3 regions of the Arthrobacter sp. BPSS-3 genome follow, and region 2 is predicted to be linked to each of the others. Evidence: riboswitches for the same ligand, from Rfam matches in the RefSeq annotation. Region 2 holds a riboswitch; each other region holds the start of a gene.
What was found. A riboswitch is a leader RNA that binds a small molecule or an ion and turns the genes downstream of it on or off. The one in region 2 is predicted to bind thiamine pyrophosphate.
Positions count from the first base shown of each region.

Region 1: it holds a riboswitch for thiamine pyrophosphate, as region 2 does, so the genes downstream of both, ACFVY3_RS14720 (ECF transporter S component) here and thiO (glycine oxidase ThiO) in region 2, are expected to answer to the same signal.
Region 3: it holds a riboswitch for thiamine pyrophosphate, as region 2 does, so the genes downstream of both, ACFVY3_RS04475 (bifunctional hydroxymethylpyrimidine kinase/phosphomethylpyrimidine kinase) here and thiO (glycine oxidase ThiO) in region 2, are expected to answer to the same signal.

Region 1 covers NZ_JBIMMV010000009.1:160,984-170,674, forward strand. Annotated here, with positions in the region: gene ACFVY3_RS14700 (glutamate--cysteine ligase) at 1-98, opposite strand, end outside; gene ACFVY3_RS14705 (UDP-N-acetylglucosamine 1-carboxyvinyltransferase) at 122-1,645, opposite strand; gene ACFVY3_RS14710 (energy-coupling factor transporter transmembrane component T family protein) at 1,759-2,562, opposite strand; gene ACFVY3_RS14715 (ABC transporter ATP-binding protein) at 2,559-4,118, opposite strand; gene ACFVY3_RS14720 (ECF transporter S component) at 4,130-4,762, opposite strand; TPP riboswitch at 4,830-4,971, opposite strand; gene ACFVY3_RS14725 (hypothetical protein) at 4,998-5,720, opposite strand; gene ACFVY3_RS14730 (DUF4235 domain-containing protein) at 5,826-6,089, shown strand; gene mnhG (monovalent cation/H(+) antiporter subunit G) at 6,132-6,539, opposite strand; gene ACFVY3_RS14740 (monovalent cation/H+ antiporter complex subunit F) at 6,529-6,807, opposite strand; gene ACFVY3_RS14745 (Na+/H+ antiporter subunit E) at 6,804-7,349, opposite strand; gene ACFVY3_RS14750 (Na+/H+ antiporter subunit D) at 7,346-8,974, opposite strand; gene ACFVY3_RS14755 (Na(+)/H(+) antiporter subunit C) at 8,971-9,516, opposite strand; gene ACFVY3_RS14760 (Na+/H+ antiporter subunit A) at 9,513-9,691, opposite strand, start outside.
Region 2 covers NZ_JBIMMV010000001.1:600,637-610,327, reverse strand. Annotated here, with positions in the region: gene ACFVY3_RS02945 (thiazole synthase) at 1-516, opposite strand, end outside; gene thiS (sulfur carrier protein ThiS) at 522-758, opposite strand; gene thiO (glycine oxidase ThiO) at 755-2,047, opposite strand; TPP riboswitch at 2,038-2,155, opposite strand; gene thiE (thiamine phosphate synthase) at 2,182-2,874, shown strand; gene ACFVY3_RS02925 (ferritin-like fold-containing protein) at 2,930-3,628, opposite strand; gene ACFVY3_RS02920 (RNB domain-containing ribonuclease) at 3,670-5,166, shown strand; gene ACFVY3_RS02915 (DEAD/DEAH box helicase) at 5,452-7,236, shown strand; gene ACFVY3_RS02910 (DNA-methyltransferase) at 7,245-8,126, shown strand; gene ACFVY3_RS02905 (MarC family protein) at 8,156-8,764, opposite strand; gene ACFVY3_RS02900 (PHP domain-containing protein) at 8,773-9,618, opposite strand.
Region 3 covers NZ_JBIMMV010000002.1:313,183-322,873, forward strand. Annotated here, with positions in the region: gene ileS (isoleucine--tRNA ligase) at 1-259, shown strand, start outside; gene ACFVY3_RS04450 (bifunctional folylpolyglutamate synthase/dihydrofolate synthase) at 263-1,621, shown strand; gene ACFVY3_RS04455 (DUF4233 domain-containing protein) at 1,625-2,068, shown strand; gene ndk (nucleoside-diphosphate kinase) at 2,106-2,519, shown strand; gene ACFVY3_RS04465 (vitamin K epoxide reductase family protein) at 2,610-3,281, opposite strand; gene ACFVY3_RS04470 (Rne/Rng family ribonuclease) at 3,843-7,385, shown strand; TPP riboswitch at 7,567-7,664, shown strand; gene ACFVY3_RS04475 (bifunctional hydroxymethylpyrimidine kinase/phosphomethylpyrimidine kinase) at 7,825-9,339, shown strand.

The DNA of each region.
Region 1 (9,691 bases), on a different contig from region 2:
CGGATGAGCCCGCGCAGCATGGCGTCCGCGAGCGCCAGCGGCACCCCGGTGACGGGGTCCACGATCAGCAGTTCCTCTTCGACGCCGAAGGTGCGCATAACCCATTGTGCGCCGGGGGTCTTTAGTCCTGGAAGTACTCGATTTTCGCGCCGATGGTGTTCAGCCGCTCGGCCAGATCCTCGTAGCCGCGCTCGATCACGTAGATGTTGCGCAGCTCGGACACCCCCCGGGCGGCCAGCATTGCCAGCAGCAGGCAGGCGGCAGGGCGGAGGGCCGGCGGGCAACCCACCTCGGCGGCGCGCCACTTGGTGGGGCCGTTGACGTAGATCCGGTGCGGGTCCAGCAACTGCACCTGCGCGCCGAGCCGGTTCAGCTCGGTCAGATAGATGGCGCGGTTCTCGTAGACCCAGTCGTGGATCATGGTCTGGCCCTGCGCGTTGGCGGCGATCACGGCGAAGAACGGCAGGTTGTCGATGTTCAGGCCCGGGAACGGCATGGGGTGGATCTTGTCCTCGGGTGCCTTCAGCTCGGAGGGCCGGGTGGTGACATCCACCAGCCGGGTCCGGCCGTTGCGCGCCACGTATTCGGCGGAGACCTCCAGCCGCTGGCCCATCTGCTCCAGGGTGGCCAGTTCGATCTCCATGAACTCGATCGGCACGCGGCGAATGGTGACCTCGGAGTTGGTCACGATGCCGGCCGTGATCAGGCTCATCGCCTCGATCGGGTCCTCGGAGGGGAAGTACTCGATGTCCACGTCCACCGCGGGCCGGCCGACGATCTTCAGCGTGGTGGTCCCGACGCCGTCGATCTCCACGCCCAGGCGCTGCAGGTAGAAGCAGAGGTCCTGGACCATGTAGTTGGGGCTGGCGTTGCGGATGACCGTGGTGCCGCGGCGGTGGGCGGCAGCCATGATGGCGTTCTCGGTGACCGTGTCGCCCCGCTCGCTGAGGACGAAGGAGCGGTTCTCGCCGTCGGCGGGCGGCGCCTGGACGGTGTAGAAGCCGGAGGTGGCCTCCACGCGGAGGCCGAACTGGCGCAGCGCCTGCATGTGCGGCTCCACGGTCCGGGTGCCCAGGTCGCAGCCGCCGGCGTAGGGGAGCCGGTACTCGGCGGACTCGTCCAGGAGCGGGCCCAGCAGCATGATGACGCTGCGGGTGCGCCGGGCTGCGTCGACGTCCATGCCGTCGAGGTCCAGGACGGCGGGGCGGCGGATCTGCAGGTCGGTGGCGTTCAGCCAGGTGCATTCGACGCCGATGCTGGTCAGTACCTCGACGATCCGGTTGACCTCCTCGATCCGGGCCAGCCGGCGCAGCACCGTGGTGCCGCGGTTGATCAGGCTGGCGCAGAGCAGGGCGACGCCGGCGTTCTTGCTGCTGTTGACGTCCACGGCGCCGGAGAGGGTGTGGCCGCCCTCCACGCGCAGGTGGGTCATCTGGGGCCGGCCCACCTTGACGATGGCGCGGCCGAAGATGGACTCCAGGCGCTGGATCATCTTCAGGCTCAGGTTCTGCTTGCCCTGTTCCATCCGGGCGACGGCGCTCTGGCTGGTGCCGAGCTCGGCGGCAAGCTTGCCCTGGGTCCAGCCCTTTTCGCCGCGTGCGTCCTTGAGGACCGTGCCGAGGTGTTCTGCAGTCGGAAGCGTCATATCCAAGAAATATCACAGATGAGCTACCGTCCGCCTCCGGATGCACCCAAAAGCGCGTAGCGTCACACCCCTAGTCGGCTGGTGCGATAATCGGGCGGTGCGATACATCGCGGTCACTGCTGGCCGAGGAACACCATGTTCCAGGTCCCGGCGGCGACGGCGGCGGCTACCGCTGACCCCGCGATCACCACGCCGCCCAGGACCACCCACACATCCAGCCCGGTGAAACGAGCCTGCCGGGCCCAGGTCCGCCGGGCACCGCCGAAGCCGCGCGCCTCCATGGTCACCGCCAGCCGCGACGCCCGCCGGACCGCCTGGACCAGCAGCCCGAAGCTTTGCCCCAGCATGGCCCTGGCCCGCTGCGCCGGGCTGCCGTGCGAGCCCACGCCGCGGGCCCGCCGGGCCATCCCGATAGTCTGCCATTCCTCCGCCATGAGTCCCACCAGCCGCATCGCCGCGAGCGTGCCCAGCACGAACCGGTGCGGCAGCTTCGCCTGCTGCGCGAGGGCGTCGGCCAGGTCTGTGGGGTCGGTGCAGCTCATCAGCAGCACGGCGGGCAACGCGATCGCGAGGCCGCGCAGCAGGAAGCCGAGGCCCAGCTGGAGCGAGCCCTCGCTGATGGACCAGATCCCCACGTCCAGCAGGATCCGGCCCCGGTCCGGGGCGAGGATGGCGGTGCTCCAGCCGCCCAGGGCAGCGGCCAGGATCAACGGCCAACCGCGGCGCCAGAGCAGGGCGGGGGTGAGCCCGGCCAGCGGGAAGAGCAGCACCTCGAAGACCAGCGCCACGGACGCGGAGACCCAGTCGATGGACAGGGCGAGCGCCACGGTGACCAGCACGACGCCGGAGAACTTGGCCAGCGGGTTGGCGCGGGCCAGCACGGCGGGGTTTCCCTCCAGGGTCAGGGCCTCCCTCATGCCGCCGCCCCCTGCAGCTTGAGTTCGTCGCCGCCGAGGACGTCACTGAATTCGGCGTCGTGGGTGACGGAGACGACGGCGGTGCCGGCGTCCAGGAGTTCGGAGAGGAAGGAGGCCAGCTCGGCCCAGGTGTTGGCGTCCTGGCCGAACGTGGGCTCGTCCAGGACCAGGACCTGCGGGTGGGCGGCCAGCACGGTAGCCACGGACAGGCGCCGCTTCTCGCCGCCGGAGAGGGTGTAGGGGTTGGCGTCCACCAGGTCCCGCAGCCGCAGCCGCTCCAGCAGTTCGTCCACCCGGTCCGCGCCGCGGCCCAGTTGCCGCGGCCCGAAGGTCAGTTCGTCCAGCACCCGGCCGGTCACGAACTGGTGTTCGGGTTCCTGGAAGACCGTGCCGATCCGCGGGATCAGCTGCTGCGCCTTCCAGGCGTAGGGGTCGATGCCCGCGCCGGCGCTGAGGTCGGTGGTAGCGGATACGGTCCCGGCCACCGGGGCCAGCAGCCCGGCGAGGGTAAGGGCGAAGGTCGATTTCCCGGCGCCGTTGGGCCCGGTGATGGTGAGCGCGCGTCCGGCACGGACCTGCGCTGCGATACCCTCCTGCACCGGCACGGGCGGCACGGCCCGGAAGCGGGTCCGGAGGCCGCCCCGGCGGGGACGGTCGCGGGACACGGCCAAGGATTCTGCGGCCAGCAGCAGGCGGCCCGCCTCGAAGCCGTGCTCCGGCCCCTGTCCGGTGTCGCCGGTGCTCCGGGCGCGGGTGGCCGGCACGTGGCCCGGGACCCAGACCCCGGCGGCGATCAGCATCTCCCGTGCCTCGGCCAGCACCCGGTCCGGCGGCCCGTCCAGCAGCACGGCGGCGTCGCCCGCGCTGCCGGGCTGCAGCACCACGATCCGGTCCACCAGGTCCTTCCACACGGAAACCCGGTGTTCGACCACCACCAGGGTGGCGCCGGTCCGGTCCAGGCAGCGGCCCACGGCGTCGCGGACCTCCAGCACACCTGCGGGGTCAAGGTTGGCGGTCGGTTCGTCCAGCAGTAGCAGCCCGGGCCGCATCGCGAGGATGCCGGCCAGGGCAAGCCGCTGCTTCTGTCCGCCGGAGAGGGCCGAGGTCGGGTGCCCCAGGGGCAGGGAACCGAGGCCGACGTCGTCGAGCGCCTCCCCTACCCGGGCCCAGATCTCCGCGGGCGGGACGGCGAGGTTCTCCGCCCCGAACGCGACGTCGTCACCCACCCGGGAAAGCACCACCTGGGTCTCCGGGTCCTGCTGCACCAGCCCGGCGCGTCCGCGGCGGTCCCGGGGTGGGGCCCCGTCGATGAGCAGGCTGCCGGTCTCGTCGGCGTCGTCGGCGTCCGCGTCCGCGCCGCCGCCCTCGCCGAGCACCCCGGCCAGGGCGTGCAGCAGGGTCGACTTACCGGCGCCGGAAGGTCCCAGCAGCAGGACGCGTTCGCCCGGGCTGATGTCCAGGTCCAGTCCGCTGATGGCGGGCCGGGACCGTCCGGCGTGCCGCCAGCCCCAACCGCGGGCGGTGACCGCGGCGGGGCGGACGTCGTCGGCGTTCATGCGCGCGGGTGTCAGGAGAAGACGGGTTCGGTGGCCGCCTTGCGGGAGGCGAAGGAGGCCAGCACCCCGGTCCGGGCCAGGCCGCGGGTGGCGATCCAAGCCAGGCCGCCGGCGATCACGGCACCGGAGATGGCGCAGAAGACGATGTAGGCGGCCTTGTCCCCGGCCTCGAAGGCGATGTTCCAGCCCCAGGGCAGGAAGCAGTCGTTCAGGCCGCAGAAGAGGCCCGCGCCGGCGCCGGCGAGCAGGGAGACCGGGAGGTTGAACTTGCTGTAGCGGAAGGCGGCGAAGACCAGCTCCGCGCCGAGGCCCTGCAGGATGCCCGAGATCAGCACGGTGGTGCCGTACTGGGAGCCCATGATCAGCTCGCCGGTGGCGGCGACGGCCTCGCAGAACAGCGCGGCGCCGGGCTTGCGGACCACCAGCATGCCGAGGACCGCGGGGATCATCCAGCCGCCGGCGTAGAGGCCGGTCAGGGGCGGGTAGACGGCGGTGAGCGGGACGGACACCACGTTGGAGCCCTGGTCCCAGGCCCAGAAGATGACGCCGCCGGCAATCGCGATCAGCGCCGCCAGGACAATGTCGACCACGCGCCAGCTCTTTTTGCCGGCCGCTGTGGTGCGGGGGGTGGAAATATCGGTCATGTCGTCCTCCTGAGGTACAGGAGGGGAGGGTATTCCGGCCACGGCGGCCGCTGCCGCGTGTTCCGGACACCCTGAGAACTCGACTCCCTTGCGCCGGTACTAACCGGATCAGGTTCGAGGGTCTGCGGCTGTCCGCACTCTCAGCGCCCACCTACGGTTCCCGGATTCCTCCGGAAGGGTCCGACGGCGGCGCTCCCCTGTCGTTATGAATGTCGCCCGTGTGGGCTGGCCCAGTTTACACCCGCGCCGCCGGGGCCCGCCTCCCCTCCCTGCCGAGCCGGATCAGCACGATCCCGGCCGCCACGAACCACGCCCACATCAGGAGGCCGTAGCCGCCGTAGAGCGCCGGGACGAGGTACCGCAGCGCCTCCGCGAGCAGCCCCAGGGCACCGGCGCCGATGCCCAGCCAGCCCACCGCCCGGGAGAGCCCTGCCCGCACCATGGCCACGGACATGAGGAGGATGCCCGCCGCGGAAAGCACCCCGGCGACGGCGGGTGTGTTGTTCTCGGCGATCACCGCCTCGGCGGCGGCGCTGATCCGCTGCCGCGCGGCGTCGTCGGCCGCCCCGGCGTACCGGTCGCTGAGGTAGACCAGCACCAGAGAGCCGCGGCTGGTAACCGGGATGGCGAGGATCAGCGCCCAGGACAGCCCGCCCACCAGGGCGCCGCCCAGCGCCAGGCCCCGTGCCAGTCCCTCTGCCGCCGGAGCGCACGCCAGGAACAGCGCAGCGAAGACGGGCACCGCCAGGATGTTCGGGACCGTCCAAAGCAGCTGCTCGGCGACGTAGACGGGCTTGTTGCGGGCGATGAACTCAAGCGTCGGCACGGCCCCGTCGACCGGCGGCGGCGCGATGAAGTCCAGCACAAGGGCCAGCACCAGCAGCACCACGAACGCGATCGAGCAGCAGCCGGCCGCCAGCTGGAACGGCGCCCAGGGTGCGCCCCGGTCTCTGTCCATGCCCGACGGTAGGCCGGGCGGCGCGCGGCGGACAGGGGCGTCCGCCCCGGACCGGTGTGCCAGTAGGCTAGGGGCAGTCCTGTTTCCACCCGCAAGGAGCACGAAATGAACATTGTCATCAAACTGCTCGGCACCGGCATCAGCCTGGTCGCCGGTCTCGTCGGCACCAAGCTCGTGGACACCGTCTGGGAGAAGACCACCGGCAACAAGCCGCCGAAGGGCCACGACGACGACGTCCCCACCACGCTGCGCCAGGCCCTGACCTTCGCGCTGATCTCGGCCTCGGTGAGCGCCGTCATCCAGGTCCTCGCCAACCGCGGCACGCAGCGGGCCATCACTCGCTTCGCCAAGACCCAGGACATCGTCTAGGCGCACCGCACCACCGGACTCCGACGGGGAGTCCCCCGGGCATCAGTCCCGGCGGGGCTCCCCGTCCTCGTTGAAGCCGCGTTCCCCGGCGGCCTGCTGCACCACCGCTTCGAGCTCATCCGCGCTCAGCAACTCCGGGTGGAGGTGCTTGGTGCGGTAGCCGGCGCGGCCCACCATGTGCGCGGAGACCGGGACGGTCAGCAGCTGGAAGATCCACGCGACCACCAGCACCGGCCACACCCACCAGGTGCGCATCTGCAGGCCCACGGCGCACAGCAGCAGGAACAGGCCCAGGACCTGCGGCTTGGTGGCGGCGTGCATCCGGCTCATCAGGTCCGGGAAGCGGAGCAGGCCGATCGCGGCGCCGAGGGACATCAGTGCACCCACCACCATGAACACGGCGGACACGGCGTCGATCACCGTATCCCCGGAGAAGGTCTCAGGATTCATGGGGGTGCCTCCTGCGGTCGGCTACGAAGCGGGCCACGGTCACGGACCCGACGAAGCCGATGATCGAGATCGCCACCAGCAGCATCAGGTTGTTCAGGTGCCGGTTGACGGCCATGTCGATGCACAGCGCGGCGCCCAGGATGGCCAGCAGCACGTCGGTGGCGAGCACGCGGTCCAGCAGCGAAGGCCCTCGGGCGATCCGGATGATGGCGCCGCCCGCCGCGAGGGACAGAATCACGGCGGTCACGGCCAGGACGATCGGCATCATGCGGCTGCCTCCTGTTTGAGGGCGGAAACTTCCTCCGGGGAGCCCATGATCCGGATCAGGCCGGCCTCAGTGTCTCGGACGTCCTTGCGGAGCCTGGCGGCGTCCTCGGCGTCGCGGACGTTGATGCCGTGGATATAGAGCGTGGACGTACCCCTGTCCACCTCCACGACCAGGGAGCCCGGAATCAGCGAGATGACGTGGCCGGTGGCGGTGACCAGGAGATCCGAGTGGCTGCGGAGCGGGACCGCGACGATGGCGCTGACCACCCGGGGCCCGCGCACCACGGCGAGGTAGAGCAGCTGGAAGCTCGCCGCGACCACCTTGCCGAGGAACACCAGGCCAAAGGGGACGGCGCGCAGCACGTTGAACCGTCCGCCCAATTCCACCGGCGGCAGGTAGAACAACCGGGCCACGAACACAGCGATCAGCGCCCCGAAGAGCAGGTTGCCGGCGCTGAAGTCCTGCCAGAGGGCGCCCCAGACAATCACCAGCCAGACCAGCAGCGGCAGTTCCTGGCGCAGCGAGATGCGTTTGCGGGTCATTTGCCGCCTCCCTGGGCCACGGGCTGCGGCGGGGCCGGGACCGTGACCTCGTCGCCGAGGACCGCGTGGATGTAGGAGGACCGGTCCAGCATCTCGGCCGCGGACTGGCCGGAGAGGCGGAACAGCGGCCCGGCGAACACGGTCAGGGCCACGCCGAGGATGACCAGCGCCAGAGTGGAACCGACCATGGTGCGCGGCAGCAGGCTCACCGTGTGGCGTGCGGAGGATGTCCCGGCGCCGCCGGTTCCCTGGGACTCACCGCCCGGGGCGGCGAGCAGCACCGGGTCCGGGTGCTCGGCGTCCTCGGGCTTGCGCCAGAATGCACGGTTCCAGACGCGGGCGATGGCCAGCAGGGTCAGCAGGCTGGTCAGGACGCCGCCGGCCACCAGCGCGTACGCCAGCGGGGTGCCGAGCAGCACGCCGGCCTGCAGCAGGCCGAGTTTGCCCAGGAAGCCGGAGAGCGGCGGGATCCCGGCGAGGTTCATGGCCGGGATGAAGAACAGCACGGCCAGCAGCGGGGAGAGCTTGGCCAGGCCGGCCACCCGGTCCACGGAGGAGCTGCCGGCGCGGCGTTCAATCAGCCCGGTGACCAGGAAGAGGCTGGTCTGGATGGTGATGTGGTGCGCCACGTAGAACACCGCGGCGCCCAGGCCGGCCACCGAGGACATCGCCAGCCCGAACACCATATAGCCGATGTGGCTGACCAGGGTGAAGGAGAGCAAACGTTTGATGTCGCTTTGCGCGAGCGCGCCCAGGATCCCCACCACCATGGTCAGCAGCGCCACCACCATCAGCGGCTGGTTGAAGGTGTCGCCGGGGAAGAGCAGCGTCTCGGTGCGGACGATCGCGTAGACGCCCACCTTGGTGAGCAGGCCGGCGAACACCGCCGTGACCGGGGCGGGGGCGGTCGGGTAGGAGTCCGGCAGCCAGAAGGAGAGCGGGAAGACGGCGGCCTTGATCCCGAACGCCACGAGCAGCAGCACGTGCAGCAGGTTCCGGGTGCCCTGGTCCAGGTCCCCCAGCTTCATGGCCAGGTCCGCCATGTTGATGGTGCCGGTGGCGCCGTAGATCATCGCGATGGCGATCAGGAACAGCACCGAGGAGACCACGGAGACCACCACATAGGTCACGCCGGCGCGGATCCGGGGGCCGGTGCCGCCGAGGGTCATCAGCACGTAGCTGGCCGTCAGCAGGATCTCGAAGCCCACGTAGAGGTTGAACAAGTCTCCGGAGAGGAAGGCGTTGGACACCCCGGCCACCAGGATCAGGTAGGTGGGGTGGAAGATCGAGACCGGGGCATCGCTGTCGCCGTCGGCCATACCCTGCCCGGTCGCATAGACCAGCACGGCCAGGCTCACGGCGGAGGAGACCACCAGCATCAGCGAGGAGAACTGGTCCACCACCAGCACGATCCCCCACGGCGGCAGCCAGCCGCCGATGCTCACCGCCGCCGTGCCGCCCTCCCAGACGGAGGCCAGCAGCCAGCACTCAAGCAGCAGGGTCAAGGAGAGCAGCGCGATGCTGACCGTCCGCTGCGCCCGGGAGTGCCGGATCAGCAGGAAGGTCAGGGCGGCGCCCAGGATGGGGAGGACGACGGCGAGCGGGGCAAAGCTGGCGATGTTCACTCGGACCCTCCTTCCTGGTTCGGGGCGGTGGTGCGGGAGCCGGGCCGTTCCTCGGCCGCGGCTTCGCTGGCCGGCATCTGCCGGGCGCCCGCCAGGATGGTCCCGCCGGCGTCGGGCTCGACGGCGGGCAAGGGGAATTCGGAGGTTTCCTCGGGGATGACGGCGTCGTCCTCGGCGTCGAAGCTGGGCGTCTCGGCGACGCGGAGGTCCTCGGCGTCGTCCTGGATCTCATCCTGCCGGGCCAGCACCCAGGTGCGGTAGATGATGCCGAGCATGAACGCGGTCACGGCGAAGGAAATCACGATCGAGGTGAGGATCAACGCCTGCGGCAGCGGGTCGCTGTAGGCGCCGGGATCGGTGTCCTTGGCGAACAGCGGGGCCAGGCCGGCGTAGCCGCCGGTGGTGAGGATGAGCAGGTTGGTGGCGTTCGCCAGCAGCATCAGGCCCAGCAGCACCCGGGTGAGGCTGCGCTCCAGGAGCAGGTAGATGCCGCAGGCGTACAGCACCCCCATCACGGTCAGCAGGGTCAGGTTGACGCTCATGCATTCCCCCCGGGGGTGGTTCCGGCGGCCGCGTCCGACTGCTCTTCGAAGTGTTCGTCGATTTCGGCGCCGAGGCTGCGGAGCACGTCCAGGGCCAGGCCGACGACGACGATGTAGACGCCGATGTCGAAGATGGTGGAGGTGACGAACTTGATGTCACCGAAGACCGGGAGCC
Region 2 (9,691 bases):
CGGCGCGCCCAGCGGCATGACGGCCGTGGCACCGAGGTGCTCCAGGCGCAACGCCAGGACCGGATCGTCGTTCGTGTAGGCGAAGACCTTGAACCCGCGCGCCACCAGCTGTTCGGTGGCGTCGGCCAGTTCCAGGGCGTCCGGAAGCAGCGTCTGTTCGTCGGCGATCACTTCGAGCTTCACCCAGTCCGTCTCCAGCGCCTCGCGGGCCAGTTCGGCGGTGAGCACCGCGTCGCGGGCGGTGAAGCATCCTGCGGTGTTGGGCAGCACCCGGATGTTGCGGTCGGCCAGCAGTTGGAACAGCGATCCGCTCTCTGCCGGGGAGTAGCGGCGCATCGCCACGGTGGTCAGTTCCGTTCCGGACGCTTCCAGTGCGGCGCCGAGGCCGTCGAGGCTGGGTGCGCCGCCGGTGCCCATGATGAGCCGGGAGCCCAGCTCCACGCCGTCGAAGGTCACCGGGTCGCGGTGCGCCGTGGCCTTCACGGCGGGCTCCTGCGCGGTGTCTGCTTCGTTCATGCCGTTCATCCTCCCTGTACCGCGGTGACGAGTTCGACGTCGTCGCCCTCGATGAGTTCTGTTGCGTGCCACCGGCTGCGGGGCACGACCTCGGCGTTGCGCGCGACGGCGACGCCGAGTTTGCGTCCGTCCGTGGCCTGGCCGTTGTCCGCCAGGGGCCGGCCGGTGACGCCGCTGACGAGGGCGCCGACCGTGGCGTTGTCCGGGAGCGCGTGCGGCTTCCCGTTGAGGGTGATGTTCATGCGGTTGTCCTGTGGGTCGCGGGGTGGAGAGCGTTGGTTAAGCTGGTCGACTGGTTGTGCTCAGCGTCGGTGCGTGGGCGGTCGAAGCGGTCCGGGAGGAACCCGTCCCAGCGCGGGTCCGGGGTGCCGTCCAGCAGCTCCCGGCAGATGGCCGCGGCCGCCGGGGTCAGCAGCACACCGTGCCGGAAGAAGCCGGTGGCGATCACCAGGCCCGGAACGTGGCCGCCGCCGGCGGCACGGACCCGTCCCAGCAGCGGGGCGTTGTCCGGGGTGCCGGGGCGTGCCCTGGCCGTGGCCTCGACGAGTTCCAGCTCGGCGACGGCCGGGACCAGCTGCTGGGCATCGCGCAGCAGCTGGTAGACCCCTCCGGCGGAGACGCCCAGGTCCCCGGCCTGGTCCTCGCGCTGGGTGGCGCCAACCACCACGGTTCCGTCTCCGCGCGGAACGATGTAGACCGGGACACCCCGGACCAGCCCGCGCACGGTGGAACTCAGCAATGGACGCAGGCGTTCGGGCACCCGGAGCCGGAGGATGTCGCCGTGGACCGGCCGCAGCGGCAGGGTGAGCCCGGCCGGGAGGTCCTGCAGGGCGGCGGCGCCCAGGCCGTTGGCCACGATGGTCTCGGCCGACCGGATCTCCTCTCCCCCGCTGAGCCGCACGCCGGCGATCCGGCCGTCCGCCTCGATTAGGCCCGCGGCGCGGTGCGGGACGGCCCGGAATGCGGTGTCGGCTGCCAGCAGGGCTCTGATCCGGGTGATCAGGCGGCGCGGGTCCACCTGGTGGTCGGCGGGGATCTCGAAGGCGCAGGAGATCGCCGGGCTGAGCAACGGTTCGCGGCGGCGGGCCTCCCGCACGGTGAGGGGTTCGACGGACAGTCCGGAGGCCACCTGGAGGGCGCGCAGGTCCGCGAGCGCCTGCCGGTCCGCGGCGTCGGCGCCCACGGCGAGGGTCGGCGTCGTGAGGTAGCCGGTGCCGGCTCCCCCGTCGCCGCCGTCGGCGAGGCTGCCGGCGAAGGCGGGCCAGAGCCTGGAGGACTCCAGCATCAGGGGCAGCAGTCCCTCCTCCTGGTAGTGGAGTTCGCTGACGGGTGCCAGCATCCCGGCGGCGGCCCAGCTGGCGCCGTCCCCGGGGGCGTCGTCGATCAGCGCCACGGTGCGTCCGGAGCGCCGGAGTTCCCAGGCGATGCCGTGGCCGATCACGCCCCCGCCAATCACGACGGCGTCGAGGGGGCCGTCAGGCCGGGCACCGGGGCCGTGCGGCCGGGCCTTAGGGCTGGGGGTGGTGTTCATGGGTTCCTTCCCTACGCCGGTACTAGCCGGATCAGGTCAAGTGGTCGGCTCTGACGCCCTCTCAGCCCTGCGCCGTCGACGGCGTGCGGGGCTCCCGCGGTATGCGCCCAGTTTAGAGGAACTACGCTTGGGGCATGAGCCAGGATGTCCACAGCACCGCCCGTTTGTACCTCTGCACCGATGCCCGCAAGGACCGCGGAGACTTTGAAGCCTTTGTCGATGCCGCGTTTACCGGGGGCGTGGACATCATCCAGCTCCGCGACAAGACCATCGAAGCCGCGGAGGAACTGGAGCTGCTGGAGGTCCTGCACACGGTCGCGGCGCGCCACGGCCGGCTCTGGGCCGTCAACGACCGCGCCGACCTGGCCTCGCTGGCCGGTGCCCCGGTGTTCCACATCGGGCAGAAGGACATTCCGTTCGGAGCGGCCCGGGACTTCCTCGGCAAGGACACCGTGATCGGCCTGTCCACCCACACCCCGGAGCAGGTCGACGCCGCCATCGCCGCCGCGCCGGGCCGGAGCGGGCTGGACTACTTCTGCGTGGGCCCGGTCTGGGCGACACCCACCAAGCCCGGCCGGGCCGCCGTCGGCCTGGACCTGGTCCGCTACGCCGCCGACGCGATCGAGCGCGCCGAGGCCGCTGGCGACGGCGGCAAGGTGGCCGGCGTCGTGCCGTGGTTCGCGATCGGCGGCATCGACCTGACAAATGTGGAGCAGGTCCTCGACGCCGGGGCCCGGCGGATCGTGGTGGTCCGGGCGATCACCAAGGCGGACGACCCCGCCGCTGCGGCGCAGGCCCTGCTCGCCGCCCTCGACGCCCGGGCTTAGTCGCGGCCGTGCGTAAGCGCGGCCGGTCGCCTCGGCCTCACCGGCCGCAGGCCCTCTACCCGGCCAGGCCCAGCAGGGTCATCCGGCGGGAGTGCGCCGTGGCCAGCGAAGTCAGCAGCGCCCGGACCGGATCCGTGCCCGCAGGGACGCCGTTGCCCGTTGCCCCGTTGCCCGCTGCTTCCGAACCCTGGACGGCCAGGAAAGCGTGGTCGGCCGCGACCCGCTGCGCCTGGGTCAGCGCCTCGCCGAGAAGCCGCCGTGCCCACAGCGCCAGCCGGGAGGCCAGCCGGGGATCGTCGGCCAGGGCCTGCTTGAGCCGTTCACGCAGCACCCCGGTGGCCTCTTCGGAGGCCTGGACCTGCTCCACGAGGGCCGCGGTGGCGGGATCCAGCCGCGGAATCAGGGAACGGTAGAAGTCGGCGGAGACGGTGTCGATGACATACGCCTTCATCAGCGACTCGAACCAGTCGGCCGGCCGCGTCCGCTCATGGAAGTGGTCAACCGAGCGCTGGAACGGCACCATGGCGCCCTCCACGTCCTCGCCCATGTCCCGCAGCCGGGCGCACACGAGTTCGTAGTGCTCGAACTCCCGCACCGCCAGCCGGCCCAGCACGGCCCTGTCCCGGAGGGCGGGCGCGTAGCGGGCGTCGGAGGAGAGCCGTTCAAAGGCGGAGAGTTCGCTGTAGGCCATCACGCCGAGCAGGTCCGTGAGAAAGCGGTGATCGCGGGCGGAATCCGGCGTCGGAGTGCTCATCGTTCAAGACTAGCGGCGGATTTCGGGCTACCCTGACTTTCGTGTCTCACCATCGCCTGACGCCGAGCGTCCGCCAGCAGCAAAACCAGCTCGCCGAGGCGCTGAAGGCCCTGCGCACCGTCCTGGAACTGCCCGGGCCGTTCCCCAAGGAGGCGCTGCGCGACGCCGAGGCGGCGGTGGCCGGGCACGAACTTCCCGGCCTGGACCTGACCCACGTGGAGTTCGTGACGATCGACCCGGCGTCGTCCACGGACCTGGACCAGGCCCTGTTCATTGACCGCTCCGGCGACGGATACAAGGTCTTCTACGCGATCGCCGATGTCCCGTCCTTCGTGGCCCCCGGCGGCCCGCTCGACGCCGAGACGCGCCGCCGCGGGCAGACCTTCTACACGCCCGAGGGCCGCATCCCGCTCCACCCCGAGGTCATCAGCGAGGCCGCCGGCAGCCTCCTGGCCGGCCAGCTCTGCGCGGCCTTCGTCTGGGAGTTCGAGCTCGACGCCGCCGCCGAGGTGTCCTCGGTCCTGGTGCGCCGCGCCCGGGTCATCAGCCGCGCCAAGCTCAGTTACGCCGGGGTGCAGGCGGACCTCGACGCCGGCACGGCCGCCCCCGTCCTGGAACTGCTGAAAGAGGTCGGCGGCAAGCGGGTGGAGCTCGAGCGGCAGCGCGGCGGAGCGAGCCTGAACATGCCGGACCAGGAAATCGAACAGCTCCCCGACGGCGGCTACCGGATCGTCGCGGCTCCCCCGCTGCCGGTGGAGGACTGGAACGCGCAGATCTCGCTGATGACCGGAATGGCCGCCGCGGGCCTGATGCTCAAGGGCAAGGTGGGCATCCTGCGGACCATGCCCGCGCCGGACGAACGCTCCCTGCGCCACTTCCGCCGGCAGACCGGAGCGCTCGGCAAGCCGTGGGACGGGGAGACCAGCTACGGGGAATACCTGCGCACCCTGGACCCCACAGACCCCAAGCAGCTGGCCATCCTGCACTCGGCCGGGATGCTGTTCCGCGGCGCCGGCTACACCCCGTTCGATGGCAGCGTCCCGGACGACGCCATCCAATCCGCCATCGGCGCGTCGTACGCGCACTCCACCGCCCCGCTGCGGCGGCTGATCGACCGGTTCGTCCTGGTCATCTGCGAGGCGCTCTCGAACGGCGCTGAAGTTCCCGCCTGGGCCCGGGAGGCGCTGCCGTCCCTGCCCGCGATCATGGCGGCCTCGGACCAGCTCGCCGGGAAGCTGGAGCGGATGTCCCTGGACACGGTCGAGGCGGCGCTGCTAGTCAACCACGTCGGCCAGGAGTTCGACGCCGTCGTCATTTCCGGGTCGAAGCCCGCCAACGGTAACGGCGCGGGGGCCGGCAACGGCAACGGGAACGGGACAAAACCCAACGGCAACGGTCCGTCCGGAATCGTGCAGATCGCAGAGCCGGCCGTGACCGCCCGATGCCCGGGTGAGATGGAGTCGGGCAGCCTGGTCCGGGTACGCGTCGTCTCGGCTGACATCGCCGCCCGCGAGGTGCGGCTGGAGCTCGCCGGCTGAGGCCGCACCGCGCCGCAACGGCCGCGCCGTCGGGGACGCAGGGGCCGAACGGCTAGACTGGAAGGGTAGTAATGGATGCCCGGTCGTTGATTTCCTCGTAATTTCGAATCAACAAGCCCGCCCCTACGCGATCTTGAGACACACCCGCTGGTCCCAGTGCCAGCATCTAGATAGCCCGCGATCGGCTCCACTGGACTTGCTTGCGCCTACCGAGCGTGCTCCGGAACGGCCCTCCGCCGCCCCGTCGAGCAGGCAGCGCAACCCAAATGAATAAGGAAACTCCCCGTGAGTGAATTGCACACGCATCAGCTTCTGACCGACGAATCCGGCACGGAATCGATCGAACCGGAAGAAACCATCAGCTCCGACGAGGCGCCCCACGCCCTTCCGGAAAAGACGTTCGCCGACTTCAACGTCCGCGCCGACATCGTCGAGTCCCTGGCCGACGCCGGGATCACACACCCGTTCCCCATCCAGGCCATGACCCTGCCGGTGGCCCTGGGCGGCCACGACATCATCGGCCAGGCCAAGACCGGTACCGGCAAGACCCTCGGCTTCGGCATCCCCGCGCTGCAGCGGGTCGTCGGCCGCGACGACGCCGGCTACGACGCCCTCCCGACACCGGGTGCCCCGCAGGCCCTCGTGATCGTCCCGACCCGCGAGCTCGCCGTCCAGGTCGCCAACGACCTGCAGAACGCGGCCCGCAAGCGCAACGCCCGGATCGCCACCATCTACGGCGGCCGCGCGTACGAGCCGCAGGTCGATGCGTTGCAGAAGGGCGTGGAGGTTGTCGTCGGCACCCCCGGCCGCCTGATCGACCTGTTCAAGCAGAAGCACCTGGTGCTCAAGAACGTGAAGATGGTCATCCTCGACGAGGCCGACGAGATGCTGGACCTGGGCTTCCTGCCCGACGTCGAGACGCTGATCGCCGCCACCCCGGCCGTGCGCCAGACCCTGCTGTTCTCCGCCACCATGCCCGGCCCGGTCATCGCCATGGCCCGCCGCTACATGAGCCAGCCCACCCACATCCGCGCCGCGGACCCCGAGGACGAGGGCCTGACAAAGCGGGACATCCGCCAGCTGATCTACCGCGCCCACAGCATGGACAAGGTCGAGGTGGTGGCCCGGATCCTGCAGGCCCGCGGCCGCGGCCGGACCATCATCTTCACCAAGACCAAGCGCACCGCCGCAAAGGTCGCCGAGGAACTCGTGGACCGCGGGTTCGCGGCCGCCGCCATCCACGGTGACCTCGGCCAGGGCGCCCGCGAACAGGCGCTGCGCGCCTTCCGCAACAACAAGGTGGATGTCCTTGTCGCCACCGACGTCGCCGCCCGCGGCATCGACGTCGACGACGTCACGCACGTGATCAACTACCAGTGCGTCGAGGACGAGAAGATTTACCTGCACCGCGTGGGCCGCACCGGCCGCGCCGGCAACAAGGGCACCGCCGTGACCTTCGTGGACTGGGACGACATGCCGCGCTGGGGCCTGATCAACAAGGCCCTCGGCCTGAGCGTTCCGGAACCCATCGAGACCTACTCCTCCTCCCCGCACCTGTTTGAGGACCTGGATATCCCCGAGGGAACCAAGGGCCGCCTGCCGCGCGACAAGCGCGTCCTGGCCGGCGTGGACGCCGAGGAACTCGAGGACCTAGGCGAGACCGGCAAGAAGAACCCGCGCAGCAGCGGACGTGACGGCGCCCGCACCGGCTCCCGCGACGGCGGCCGCTCGGGCTCCCGTGAGGGCGGACGCTCCGGCGGCCGCGAGGGTTCGCGGGCCGGTTCGTCCGAAGGCGGCCGCGAGGGCGGACGTTCCGGCTCCCGCTCCGGTTCGCGCGAAGGCTCCCGCGAAGGCACCCGCGAAGGTTCGCGCCGTCGTCGGACCGCCCCCGAGCAGGAGACGGCCGCAGCGCCCGCGGAGGCCACCGGCCGCGCCGCCGCCGCGACGTCCGCCACCGAGGTTGACCGGGCCACCCGTGCCCGCCGCCGCACCCGGACCCGCCGCCACAACGGCGAAGTGGTTTCCGGGGAGGCCCAGGGCGGTACCGCGACGCGCAGCGCCGAGGCCTAATCCCCACCATGCCTGACTCCGTCTGGGCGCCGGACGGCAGCAACCTGGTGGTACACGCGGACAACGCGGAGTACCTCCAGACGCTGCCGGACGGCGCCTTCACCCTCATCTACGTGGACCCGCCCTTCAACACCGGCCGGGTCCAGAAGCGCCAGGAAACGAAGATGGTGCTCAACGCCGACGGCGTGGGCGACCGGGTGGGTTTCAAGGGCCGCTCCTACGACACGATCAAGGGCGCCCTGCACAGCTACGACGACGCCTTCAGCGACTACTGGTCTTTCCTGGAGCCACGGCTGGTGGAGGCGTGGCGGCTGCTGGCGGATGACGGCACGCTCTATCTGCACCTGGATTACCGCGAGGTGCACTACGCCAAGGTGATGCTGGACGCGATCTTCGGCCGCGAGTGCTTCCTCAACGAGATCATCTGGGCCTACGACTACGGCGCCCGCGCGAAGTTCCGCTGGCCCACCAAGCACGACAACATCCTCGTGTACGTCAAGAACCCGGCGAAGTACCACTTCGACAGCGCCGAGGTGGACCGGGAGCCGTACATGGCGCCGGGTCTGGTCACGCCGGCCAAGCGGGAGCTCGGCAAGCTGCCCACCGACGTCTGGTGGCACACCATCGTCTCCCCCACCGGCCGGGAGAAGACCGGGTACCCGACGCAGAAGCCCGAGGGGCTGATCCGCCGCGTGGTGGCAGCCTCCAGCCGGCCCGGGGACTGGTGCCTGGACTTCTTCGCCGGCTCCGGGACGCTAGGCGCCGTGGCCTCAAAGCTGGGCCGCAAATTCGTCTGCGTGGACCAGAACCAGGCGGCCATCGACGTCATGGCCAAGCGCCTGTCCGGCGCCGCCGAGTTCACCGCCCACCCGGCCACGCCGCCTGCCTGAGAGCCCGGCCTGAGAACTGGGCCTGAGCGCTACATCCAGCTCTTCACGAAGGAGTGTACGGCGTCGGCGATCATCTGCACGGCGATCGCCGAAAGCAACAGGCCGGCAATCCGGGTGACCAGCTCGACGCCGTTCTCCCCCAGCGCCCGCTGCACCAGCCCGGCGAACCGCATCGCCAGGTACAGGGACGCCAGCGTCACGGCGATGCCCACGCCCACCGCAAGGTACTGCGGCACCGTCGAGGACCGCTGGACGAACACCATCACCGCGACAATCGCGCCAGGTCCGGCCATCAACGGCGTGCCCAGCGGGACGAACGCCACGTTCGTGTACTTCGCCGCGCTCTCCTCCCCGCCGGTGGACCCGGTCAGCAACTGCAGCGCGATAAGGACCAGCAGCAGGCCGCCGGCGCCCTGCAGCGCCGCCAGGGAGATGTGCATGTAGTTCAGGATGGACTGGCCGAAAATCGCGAAGGTGACAATCACGCCGGTGGCCACCACGAGCGCCTGCAGGGCCGAAAGGTTGCGTTCCTTCGCGTTCATCTGCGCCGTCAGGGACATGAAGATGGGCACCGTGCCCGGCGGGTCCATGATCACGAAGAGCGTCACGATCACCGAGGCCAGCAGCTGCAGGTCGATCCAGTCCATCAGCGCACCACCGCGGTGCCGCTGGCGAGTTCCTCGATGCGTGCCAGCACCTCCGGGGCGGTGGTGTTCTCACCCAGCAGGTTCGGCTTCCCGGCGCCGTGGTAATCGGAGGAGCCGGTCACCAGCAGGTCGTGCTCGGTGGCCAGGCGGCGCAGGAAGGCCCGGCCCTGTTCGGGGTTGTCCCGGTGGTTGATCTCGAGGCCGGCCAGGCCGGCGTCGATCATCTCCCGGTAGGTGTGCTCGCCGACGATCCGGCCGCGGGAGGACGCCACCGGGTGGGCGAAGACCGGGACCCCGCCGGCGGCCCGGACGAGTTCGACGGCGGCCGCCGGATCCGGGGCGTAGTGCTGCACCCAGTAGCGGGACCGGGAGGTCAGGATCGTCTCGAAGGCCTCGCTCCGGTCCTCGACGACGCCGGCGGCCACGAGCGCGTCGGCGATGTGCGGGCGGCCCAGGGTAGCGCCGGGGGCCACGTGGTGGATCACGTCGTCCCAGCTGAGCGGGTAGTCCTCGGCCAGCAGGCTGACCATCCGCTCGGCCCGGGTGAAGCGGGCGTCCTTGGACTTGGTGATCTCCTCCAGCAGCCCCGGGTGGGCGGGGTCGTGCAGGTAGCTGAGCAGGTGCACGCTGATGCCCTCGCGGGTCCGGCACGAGACCTCCATGCCCGGGACCAGGGCCACCCCCAGCTTCAAGGCCGCGGCGGAGGCCTCGGCCCAGCCGTCCGTGGTGTCGTGATCGGTCAGGGCCACCACGTCGAGTCCGGCCCCCGCGGCGGCGGCGATCAGCTCCGCCGGCGGCTGGGTTCCATCGGAAACATTCGAGTGGGCATGCAGGTCTATCCTCACCTGCCCAGCCTAGTAGATCGGGGTGCCTCCGGGCCCCGGGCGGCCTGTTGGCCTAAGCCGCGCCGCTGGTGAG
Region 3 (9,691 bases), on a different contig from region 2:
CACGCCGGAACTGGAGGCCGAGGGCACCGCCCGCGACCTGGTCCGCGCCATCCAGCAGGCCCGCAAGGACGCCGGGCTGAACGTCAGCGACCGGATCCGCACCACCGTCACCGCGTCCGCAGCCGTCGTCGAGGCGCTGCAGGCCCATGCCGGCCTGGTCAAGACCGAGACGCTCAGCGTGGACCTGGACACCGTCCCCGCCGACGTCAAGGAACCGCAGGTCAGCGTCGAAAAAGTCACCGTTGAGGCAGGGGCATAATCCATGAGCGACGAATTTTCGGTCGAGAGCGTCTACGCCGAACTTCTGGGCCGGGCGCCGGAGAACAAGATGGAACCCCGGCTGGCGCCGCTGCGCCGGGCGATGGACATCCTGGGGGAGCCGAACAAGGTCTTCCCGATCATCCACGTCACCGGCACCAACGGTAAGACCTCCACGGCCCGGATGATCGAGGCCGGGCTGCGTGCCCACGGCCTGAGCACCGGCCGGTACACCAGCCCGCACCTGTCCAAGGTCACCGAGCGGATCAGCATCGACGGCGAACCGGTCTCCGATGAGACCTTCGTCCGGATCTGGGACGAGATCCGGCCTTATCTGGAGATCGTGGACAACGAACTCATCGCGGAGGGTCAGCCCCGGCTGACCTACTTCGAATGCCTCACCATCCTGGGTTTCGCGGTCTTCGCGGACCAGCCGGTGAATGTGGCCGTGATTGAGGTGGGCCTGGGCGGCATCACCGACGCAACGAACGTCGGCGACGGCCTCGTCTCCGTCATCACCCCGATCTCCCTGGACCACACGGACCTCCTGGGCGACACCACCGAGGACATCGCGCACGAGAAGGCCGGCATCGTCAAGCCCGGCGGCTTCCTGGTTAGCGCCGCGCAGCCGGTGGACGCCGCCCAGGTGCTGCTGGAGAAGGCCAAAGAGGTGGGAGTGCCGTTCCGCTTCGAGGGCGTCGAGTTCGGCGTCGAGTCCCGCACCGTGGCCGTCGGCGGCCAGATGGTGACCATCCAGGGCCTCGCGGACCGGTACGAGGGCCTCCTGGTGCCGCTGCACGGCGCCCACCAGGCCGAGAACGCCGCCGTCGCCGTCGCCGCCCTTGAGGCGTTCTTCGGCGCGGACAAGCCGCTGAACCCCGAGGTGCTCCAGGAGGCCTTCGCCGCCGTCACCTCCCCGGGCCGGCTGGAGGTGCTACGCACCGCCCCCACCATCGTGGTGGACGCCGCACACAACCCGGAGGGCATCCGGGTCTCCGCCGAGGCGCTCCAGGAGGCCTTCAGCTTCAGCAAGCTGGTGGTGGTCCTGGGCATCCTGCAGGAAAAGGACGCCGAGGAAATCCTCCGCCAGCTCAAGGACTCCCTCGAGGACGTGCCGGCCGAGTTTTGCTTCACCCAGTCCAACTCGCCGCGGGCCATCCCGGCCGAGGAACTCGGCGAGCTGGCCTTGGACCTGGGCTTCGGCGAGGATGTCGTGCACACCGCGGAGAAGCTCGACGACGCCCTCGAATGGGCGGTGGAGCGGGCCGAATCCAATGACGACCTGGCCGGCGGCATCCTGGTCACCGGTTCCATCACGCTCGTGGCCGAGGCCCGGATCCTGCTCGGAAAGTCCGAGGCGTAACCGATGGCGAAACTCACCAAGGCCCAGCGCGAGTGGCGCCCGGGCATGCCGAAGAAACGGCGTTCCACCAAGGTCATGTTCGCCTCCACCGTCCTCCTGCTGGAGGCCTTCGTGGCGCTCTTCGGGACCCTGGCCGTGTTCGGCCTGCGGCGCGGGGAATTTCCCCCGGCGCTGGTCTTTGGGCTCGGCATCGGGCTGGCCCTGGTGCTGGCACTGACCTGCGCGGTGCTGACCAAACCGTGGGGCGTTGCTCTGGGCTGGGTACTGCAGCTGGTGCTGATCCTCACCGGTTTCGTGGAACCGACCATGTTCGTGGTGGGCGCCCTGTTCGCCCTCACCTGGTGGTACGGCATCCGCACCGGCATCCGGATCGACCGCGAGGCGGCCCAGCGGGACCGGGAGCAGGCTGCCTGGGAGGCCGCCAACCCGGAGACCCCGAGCAACTAGACTTGTCCCAAACCCACCCCAACACATTGGAGCAGCTGTGAGCATCGAGCGCACCCTAGTCCTGGTCAAGCCCGACGGCGTCGCCCGCAACCTGACCGGCAGCATCATCGCCCGGATCGAAGCCAAGGGCTACACCCTGGCCGAACTGAAGAAGGTCAACGCCACCCGCGAACTCCTCGAGCAGCACTACGAAGAGCACGTCGGCAAGCCCTTCTACGAGCCGCTGGTCGAATTCATGCTCAGCGGCCCCGTGGTCGCGGCGATCTTCGAAGGCCACCGCGTGATCGAGGGCTTCCGTTCGCTGGCCGGCACCACCGACCCGACGACGGCGGCTCCGGGCACTATCCGTGGCGACTTCGGCCGCGACTGGGGCGTCAAGGTCCAGCAGAACCTGGTCCACGGCTCCGACTCGGTGGAGTCCGCCGAGCGCGAGATCAAGATCTGGTTCTAGGCTCTCCGCCCACGTGGGCGTGCTAAAAAAGCCGGGGCCGGTGTTCGTCATCGAACACCGGCCCCGGCTTTTTCGCGCTGCTGCGGCCTCTTAGTAGCCGGACGTACCGACGAAGACCTGGATGAAGGCGAAGAAGATCGTGGCGACGACGGCGATGTAGAGCAGGGCGGTCAGGATCCAGCCGGACTCGCCCAGGATGCGGGTGGCGCCGGCGGGCATCGGAATGACGCCGTGGGTGATGTTGCGGACGGTTACCCAGACGAAGAGCGGAATCATGGCCGCCCAGACGATCATGCAGAACGGGCAGAGGATGTGGATCGAGTACAGCGCCTGCGACCACAGCCACACCACGAAGGCGAAGCCCAGGGTCACGCCGGTCTGCAGCCCGATCCAGTACCAGCGGGCGAAGCGGGCGCCGGACAGCAGGCCCATGCCGGTGGTGATGATCACGGCAAAGGCGACGATCCCGATGAACATGTTCGGGAAACCGAAGAGTGAGCTCTGCCAGGTCTGCATCACCTGGCCGCAGGAGATCCAGGGGTTGACGTCGCAGACGGTGACGTGGCTGGGGTCCTTGAGGACGGCGAGCTTCTCCAGCACCAAGGCGCCGGAGGCGAGCCAGCCGACGACGCCGGTAATCACCAGCAGCCAGCCGAACGGCCGCGGCCGGGTCATCGACGGAACCTGCCGGTCCGCTTCGGCCGGTCCGTTGTCCCGTGCCGGGGTGGCCACGTCGTCAGGGGCGTGGGAGATGCTGGGCATGGATCGTTCGTCCTTTGCGTCGGTTCTCGGTGCTGGGTCTTCTCATGGTCAGGTTCTCTGTGTTCTGGTCCGTCGCGACCGTAGCGGTGGCTGCGGAACGGCGTGCTCAGGCCGATTCTATCGCCGGAGGCTGGACGAATCCCGGGTTCCGGTCCCGGCCACCCCCTCGCGTACCGGTGATTCGGTGTCATGTGCGTCCGGGATGTGTGGCCTAAGCCGGCATTTCCGAGTGCTGTGAGACAATGAAGCTGGCTGGGACGTGAACCACATTCGCGCTTCAGTCCGGCGACTTCGAATTCAAGACCGCCAATGAGGAGCAGGGATCTTCCCGGGTCTGATGATCCGGTTTTCCCGCAATGCCATTGGACGGCACCTGGTTGTGATGCATCGATCAACGGGTTCGCAGCGAAGCCGCCGGCCCTCCAGGGCTGCCGCACCCCAAGGCCGGTGCGAACCTGAGGGTATTCAATTGACTTCTGTCAATGCCTGCGGGTGTTGACAAATATTTGCCCCCAGGGCGCCGGATGTGGCGGCGCATCAGGGGCAGGAGCGTGGCCTCATATGGATAATGAACAGCTGGAAACGGGCAACGACGAAGCAACGGTTTCCGACGCCCCCATGACCGACGGCGCAACCGCCACCGAGGTGCCGGAAAAGCCTAAACGGGCACCGCGCACCCGAAAGAAAGCGGCTCCCAAGGCCGAAGCGGCCGCACCGGCCGATGAAACCGCCGACGCCGCGGCTCCCGCCGCAGGCGCCGAAGCAGACGCTGCCAATGCAGACAACAGCGTCCCGGCCGATGCCGCGGAGGAACCCGCAGCGGAGAAGGCCCCGGCGCGCCGGACCCGCACCCGCCGCCAGGCCGCCCCGAAGGCAGCCGCAGCACCCGAGGCTGACGCCGCGGACGAAGCCCCCGCCCTCCTGACCGTTTCCGAGGCCGTGGCCCCCGCCGACGTTCCCGCCGATGCCGAAGCTGGGGCCGATGTCCCGCGCAAGCCGGTCCGCCGCCGGGCCAGCCGCGCCAAGGCTGCCCCCGCCGAGGTGCCCGCGGAAACCGCCCCGGAGGCCGGCGCCACCGACGACGCGCCCACGGCTGATGCTGCCGTTGCCGCCCCGGACGCTCCCGCCGCCGCCACCGAAACCCCCGCCGAGCAGGCCCCGGCAACGGAGGCCCCCGCCGAGGAGGCCCAGGAAACCGAAACGCCGTCGTTGTTCCTCGCCCCTTCCGCCCCCGGCGCCGTCACCTCCATGCTCTTCCAGGCCCCGGACCTCACCGCTGTCGTCCGTCCCGCCCCTGCCGCGGCAGCTGCCGAGGACACAGACACCGACGAAGACGAGGAAGACGACGAGCAGGGCAACCGCCGCCGTCGCCGCAGCCGCGGCCGCCGTGGCCGCAGCCGGGTCTCCGAGGCCGACACCGACGCCGAGCCCGGCGACGAGGACGCCGAGGAGGGCCGCGAGGCCGCACTGGAGGACGGCGTGACGTCCCGCCGCCGCCGTCGCCGCCGTCGCGGTGACCAGGACCTCGAACTGACCGGCGGCAGCGACGACGACCCGCCCAACACCGTCACCCGGGTCCGCGCGCCGCGCACCGTCAGCGAAGCACCGGTCAGCAACCGCGTCACCTCGGTCAAGGGCTCCACCCGGCTGGAGGCGAAGAAGCAGCGCCGCCGCGAGTCCCGCGACACCGGCCGCCGCCGCACCGTCATCACCGAAGCGGAGTTCCTGGCGCGCCGCGAATCCGTGGACCGGCAGATGATCGTTCGCCAGCGCGACGACAGAATCCAGATCGGTGTCCTCGAAGACGGCGTCCTGGCCGAGCACTTCGTCTCCAAGACCCAGCAGGACTCGCTGATCGGCAACGTCTACCTGGGCCGCGTGCAGAACGTGCTGCCCTCCATGGAGGCGGCCTTCGTCGACATCGGACGCGGCCGCAACGCCGTGCTGTACGCCGGCGAGGTCAACTGGGACGCCGTCAACCTCGAGGGCAAGCAGCGCCGGATCGAGAACGCGCTCAAGTCCGGCGACTCCGTCCTGGTCCAGGTGACCAAGGACCCGGTGGGCCACAAGGGCGCCCGCCTCACCAGCCAGATCTCGCTACCCGGCCGGTACCTCGTGTACGTGCCCGGCGGTTCCATGACGGGCATCTCCCGCAAGCTGCCCGACGTCGAACGCAACCGGCTCAAGCGCATCCTCAAGGACCGCTTGCCGGAAGACGCCGGCGTGATCGTCCGCACCGCGGCCGAGGGAGCCTCGGAAGAGGAGCTGACGCATGACATCAACCGGCTCCGCGCCCAGTGGGAGGGCATCGAAAGCCAGGCCACGTCCACCAAGATCCTCGCCCCGGAGCTCCTCTACGGCGAACCGGACCTGACCATCAAGGTGGTCCGCGACGTGTTCAACGAGGACTTCTCCAAGCTGATCGTCTCCGGTGAGGAGGCCTGGGACACCATCGAGGCCTACGTCACCTACGTGGCGCCGGACCTGGTGGGCAGGCTCGAGAAGTGGACCAAGGACACGGACATCTTCTCCGCCTGGCGCATCGACGAGCAGATCCACAAGGCTCTGGAACGCAAGGTCTTCCTGCCGTCCGGCGGCTCCCTCGTGATCGACCGCACCGAGGCCATGACCGTGGTGGACGTCAACACCGGCAAGTTCACCGGCTCCGGCGGCAACCTCGAGGAAACCGTCACCAAGAACAACCTCGAAGCGGCCGAGGAAGTCGTCCGCCAGCTGCGCCTGCGCGACATCGGCGGCATCATCGTCATCGACTTCATCGACATGGTGCTCGAATCCAACCGCGACCTCGTTCTGCGCCGCATGGTGGAGTGCCTGGGCCGGGACCGGACCAAGCACCAGGTGGCCGAGGTTACCTCGCTCGGCCTGGTGCAGATGACCCGCAAGCGGATGGGCACCGGCCTGCTGGAAGTCTTCGGCGAGCAGTGCGAGGCCTGCGCCGGCCGGGGCGTCGTCACGCACGACGAACCGGTCGAGCACCGCCGCGCCAACACCGTCGCCGCGGAACACCACGTTCCGCGCACCGAGCAGCAGCCCGCCGCCCGCAACGAGCGCAAGCGCCGCCGCGGCAAGGGCGGCCAGGGCACCGAGGGCCAGCAGCAGCAGGTGCCGGCGGCCGGGCACCACGAGCCCACCGAGGCCGAGCGGCACGCCAAGGCCGAGGCCACCCGTGCAGCGCTGGCGAATATCGCGGCGGCGGCCCACGCGGCGCACCTGCACGACGGCGACGCCACGGCAGCGCCCGACGCCGAGACCCGGCAGGCGGCGCTGGACGCCGCCGTCGAGCTGGCCTCCACCGAGGAAGCAGCCGGTCGTCCCGCCGCCGTGCTGACGTTCGGCGGCGAGCAGGTGGCCCTGCCCTTCGTCGAGCACGCCGAGCAGGCGCCGCAGCCGGCCCTGACCCTGGACCTGCTGACCGAGGCGTTCGCCAACCTGGGCGACTCGGACTCGCGGGACCGCCAGTCCGGGACCACGGAGTCCGCGGTCCGCGAGGCCGTCCCGTCCGTGGAAGCGCCGTCCGTGGAAGCACGGTCCGTGCAAGCCCCCGCCCCGGAGGCTGAAGCACCCGCCGAGGCTCCGGCCGCCGGACGGTCCGCCGACCAGTCCCGGGCCACCCGTGGCCGGGGACGTGCCCGCACGGCCCGGATCCAGCCGCCGAACGCCCGCAACCGCGCGGCCGAACCGGAAAACCGCAGGGAACCCGCCCCGCAGGAGGCTCCGAAGCAGGACACCCGGCAGCAGGAGGCTCCGAAGCAGGACACCCGGCAGCAGGAGGCTCCGAAGCAGGACACCCGTCGGCAGGAGGCTCCCAAGACGGCCGCGCCGGCGGCGGCCCCCGTCGCCACCCGCACTCCGGCGGCAGCGGAACCGGCCACCGGCCAGCGCCGTCCGCGGCGGCACCGTAGTGCCAGCCGTGCCCAAGGGGCAGCCAACGAGACCGCCATCGAGCAGCGCCGGCAGGCCTCCGCCCCGTCCGGCCAGGGCTCGGTCCACGAGGCCAAGGCACCGGAAACGGTCAAGCCTGTGGTGAAGGACAACGGCGGCCCGATCATCCTCGGCGTCGGCGTACCGGCCTCGGAGCTGTAACCGCTCCGCCGCCGCACCACCCGGTACCGCTCAGTACCACCCGCGGGTATCGCCCGGATTCGACCTTTCGAAGCGTCGACTCCGGGCGGTACCCGCGAGCCGGTTAAGGGGAGTCCGGCCGGAGGTGGGACCGGGCAGAACGGGCCGCCGGGCAGCGAAACCGGGGAGGGGCGCTACGCTGGAACGCGACACGGGGTGCCGCGCATCGGGCCGGCTGAGATCCACACCCGTTGAACCTGTCCGGTTAGCACCGGCGAAGGGATGTCTCTTGTCTTCGACCCAACCCGCGGTAGCACCCGCGGCTCTCTCAACCACTCCCGCGGCCGGCGCCAGTTTCCTGCAGACGGTGTTCCCGGCATCCAGGGCCGACGCCGCCGGACCCGAGGCGTCGGCCGGCACGGCCCACGCGGCCACCGGGCGGGCCCGGGTCCCCAGGGTCCTGGCCATCGCCGGTTCCGACCCCTCCGGCGGCGCCGGAATCCAGGCGGACCTGAAGAGCATCGCGGCCATGGGCGGCTACGGCATGGCCGCCATCACCGCCCTGACCGCGCAGAACACCCGCGGCGTCCGGTCCGTGCACGTGCCCCCCGCCGCCTTCCTGACCGAGCAGCTGGACGCCATCGCCGAGGACATCACCATCGACGCCGTCAAGATCGGCATGCTCGGCGACGCCGGCGTCATCGACGCGGTGCGGGCGTGGCTGGAACGTACCCGGCCCGCCGTCGTCGTCCTGGACCCCGTCATGGTTGCCACCAGCGGTGACCGGCTGCTGCAGGAATCGGCCGTCGCGGCCCTGCACACCCTGCTGCCGCTCGCCGACCTGGTCACCCCGAACCTGGCCGAACTCGCCCTCCTGCTGGATGAACCGGTCGCCGCCGGCTGGGCGGAGGCGCTGGAGCAGGGCAAGCGCCTCTCCGCGCTGGCCGGAACCACGGTCCTGGTCAAGGGCGGCCATCTCGAGGAGGACGCCGACGGCGGGTGCCCGGACGCGCTGGTCAACAGCGCGGGACTGCCCGGCAGCGAGACCGTGGTGGTGCCGGGGGAGCGGGTCGACACCCGCAACAGCCACGGCACCGGGTGCTCGCTGTCCTCGGCCCTTGCCACGGCCTACGCCGCCGGCGGGGACTGGGAAGCGGCGCTGCGCCGCGTCAAGCCCTGGCTGCTGGGGGCGCTGCGCGAGGCCGGACGGCTCGACGTCGGCACCGGCAACGGACCCATCCACCACTTCCACCACCTCGCCCAGCCGGCGGAACCGGGGCCCGGGGCCGGCACGGAACACTTCACGGAACGCCTTAGGGAACCCGGCGACTTTGCCACCGGCCTCGAGCCCCTCGCCGCGGAGGGCCTGTCGGAGATCTACGCCCTGGACTTCATCCGGGGCTTGGCGGACGGAACCCTGCCGGAACACGAGTTCGCCTACTACCTCGGCCAGGACGCGCTCTACCTCAACGGCTACTCCCGGGTGCTGTCCCGCGCCGCGGCGCTAGCCCCGACGGAGGCGGAGCAACTGTTCTGGTCACGGTCGGCCGCCCAGTGCCTTGAGGTTGAGTCGGAACTGCACCGCAGCTGGCTGGCCGGGCGTGCCGGCGCCCCGCGGCGTCAGGGTCCGGTCACCAAGTCCTACGTGGACCACCTGCACGCCGCGTCCCTGGCCGGCAGCTACGGGGTCCTCGTGGCCGCGGCGCTGCCCTGCTTCTGGCTCTACGCCGAGGTGGGCGCCGCGCTGCACGCTCAGTTCCTGGCAGCGGGCGCGGACGAAAGCCACCCCTACGCGGCCTGGCTGCGGACCTACGCGGACGAGGCCTTCGCCGAGTCGACCCGGCAGGCGATCCGCTACACGGACGCCGCCGCGCGCCGCGGTTCCGCCGCCGAACGGGGCGCCATGACCGAGGCGTTCGTCCACTCGGTGCGCTTCGAGGTGGACTTCTTCGACGCGCCGAGGCTGCACGCCTGACCCGGAACGGGAGCCGCGGCCGGTAAGGTGGTGGGGCGCGGTTCCCGAAAGCGGCTGCGGCGCCCGGTCCGGTTCCTTGGAAAACGGCACTGTGGCACCGGTCACGCCCGACTCTCCGGGGCCTGCCTCGTTTGCGGCCGAAGGCGAAATTAGCGTAGTCTTGATCTTCGGTGCTTACGCCAACACTTGGGTTATGACCCTGAGGAACTGTCCACCCCACGCGGGACGGATGATCCACGGGATAGCTCATGGGTTCCCCCGGGGAACCTGCCGGCGTTGAGGCACAGCGTGAGCCGCTCCGGTATTTCGGGGCCAGGTTCCGCACGCAAATCTAGTAATAAACGTCGAGAGA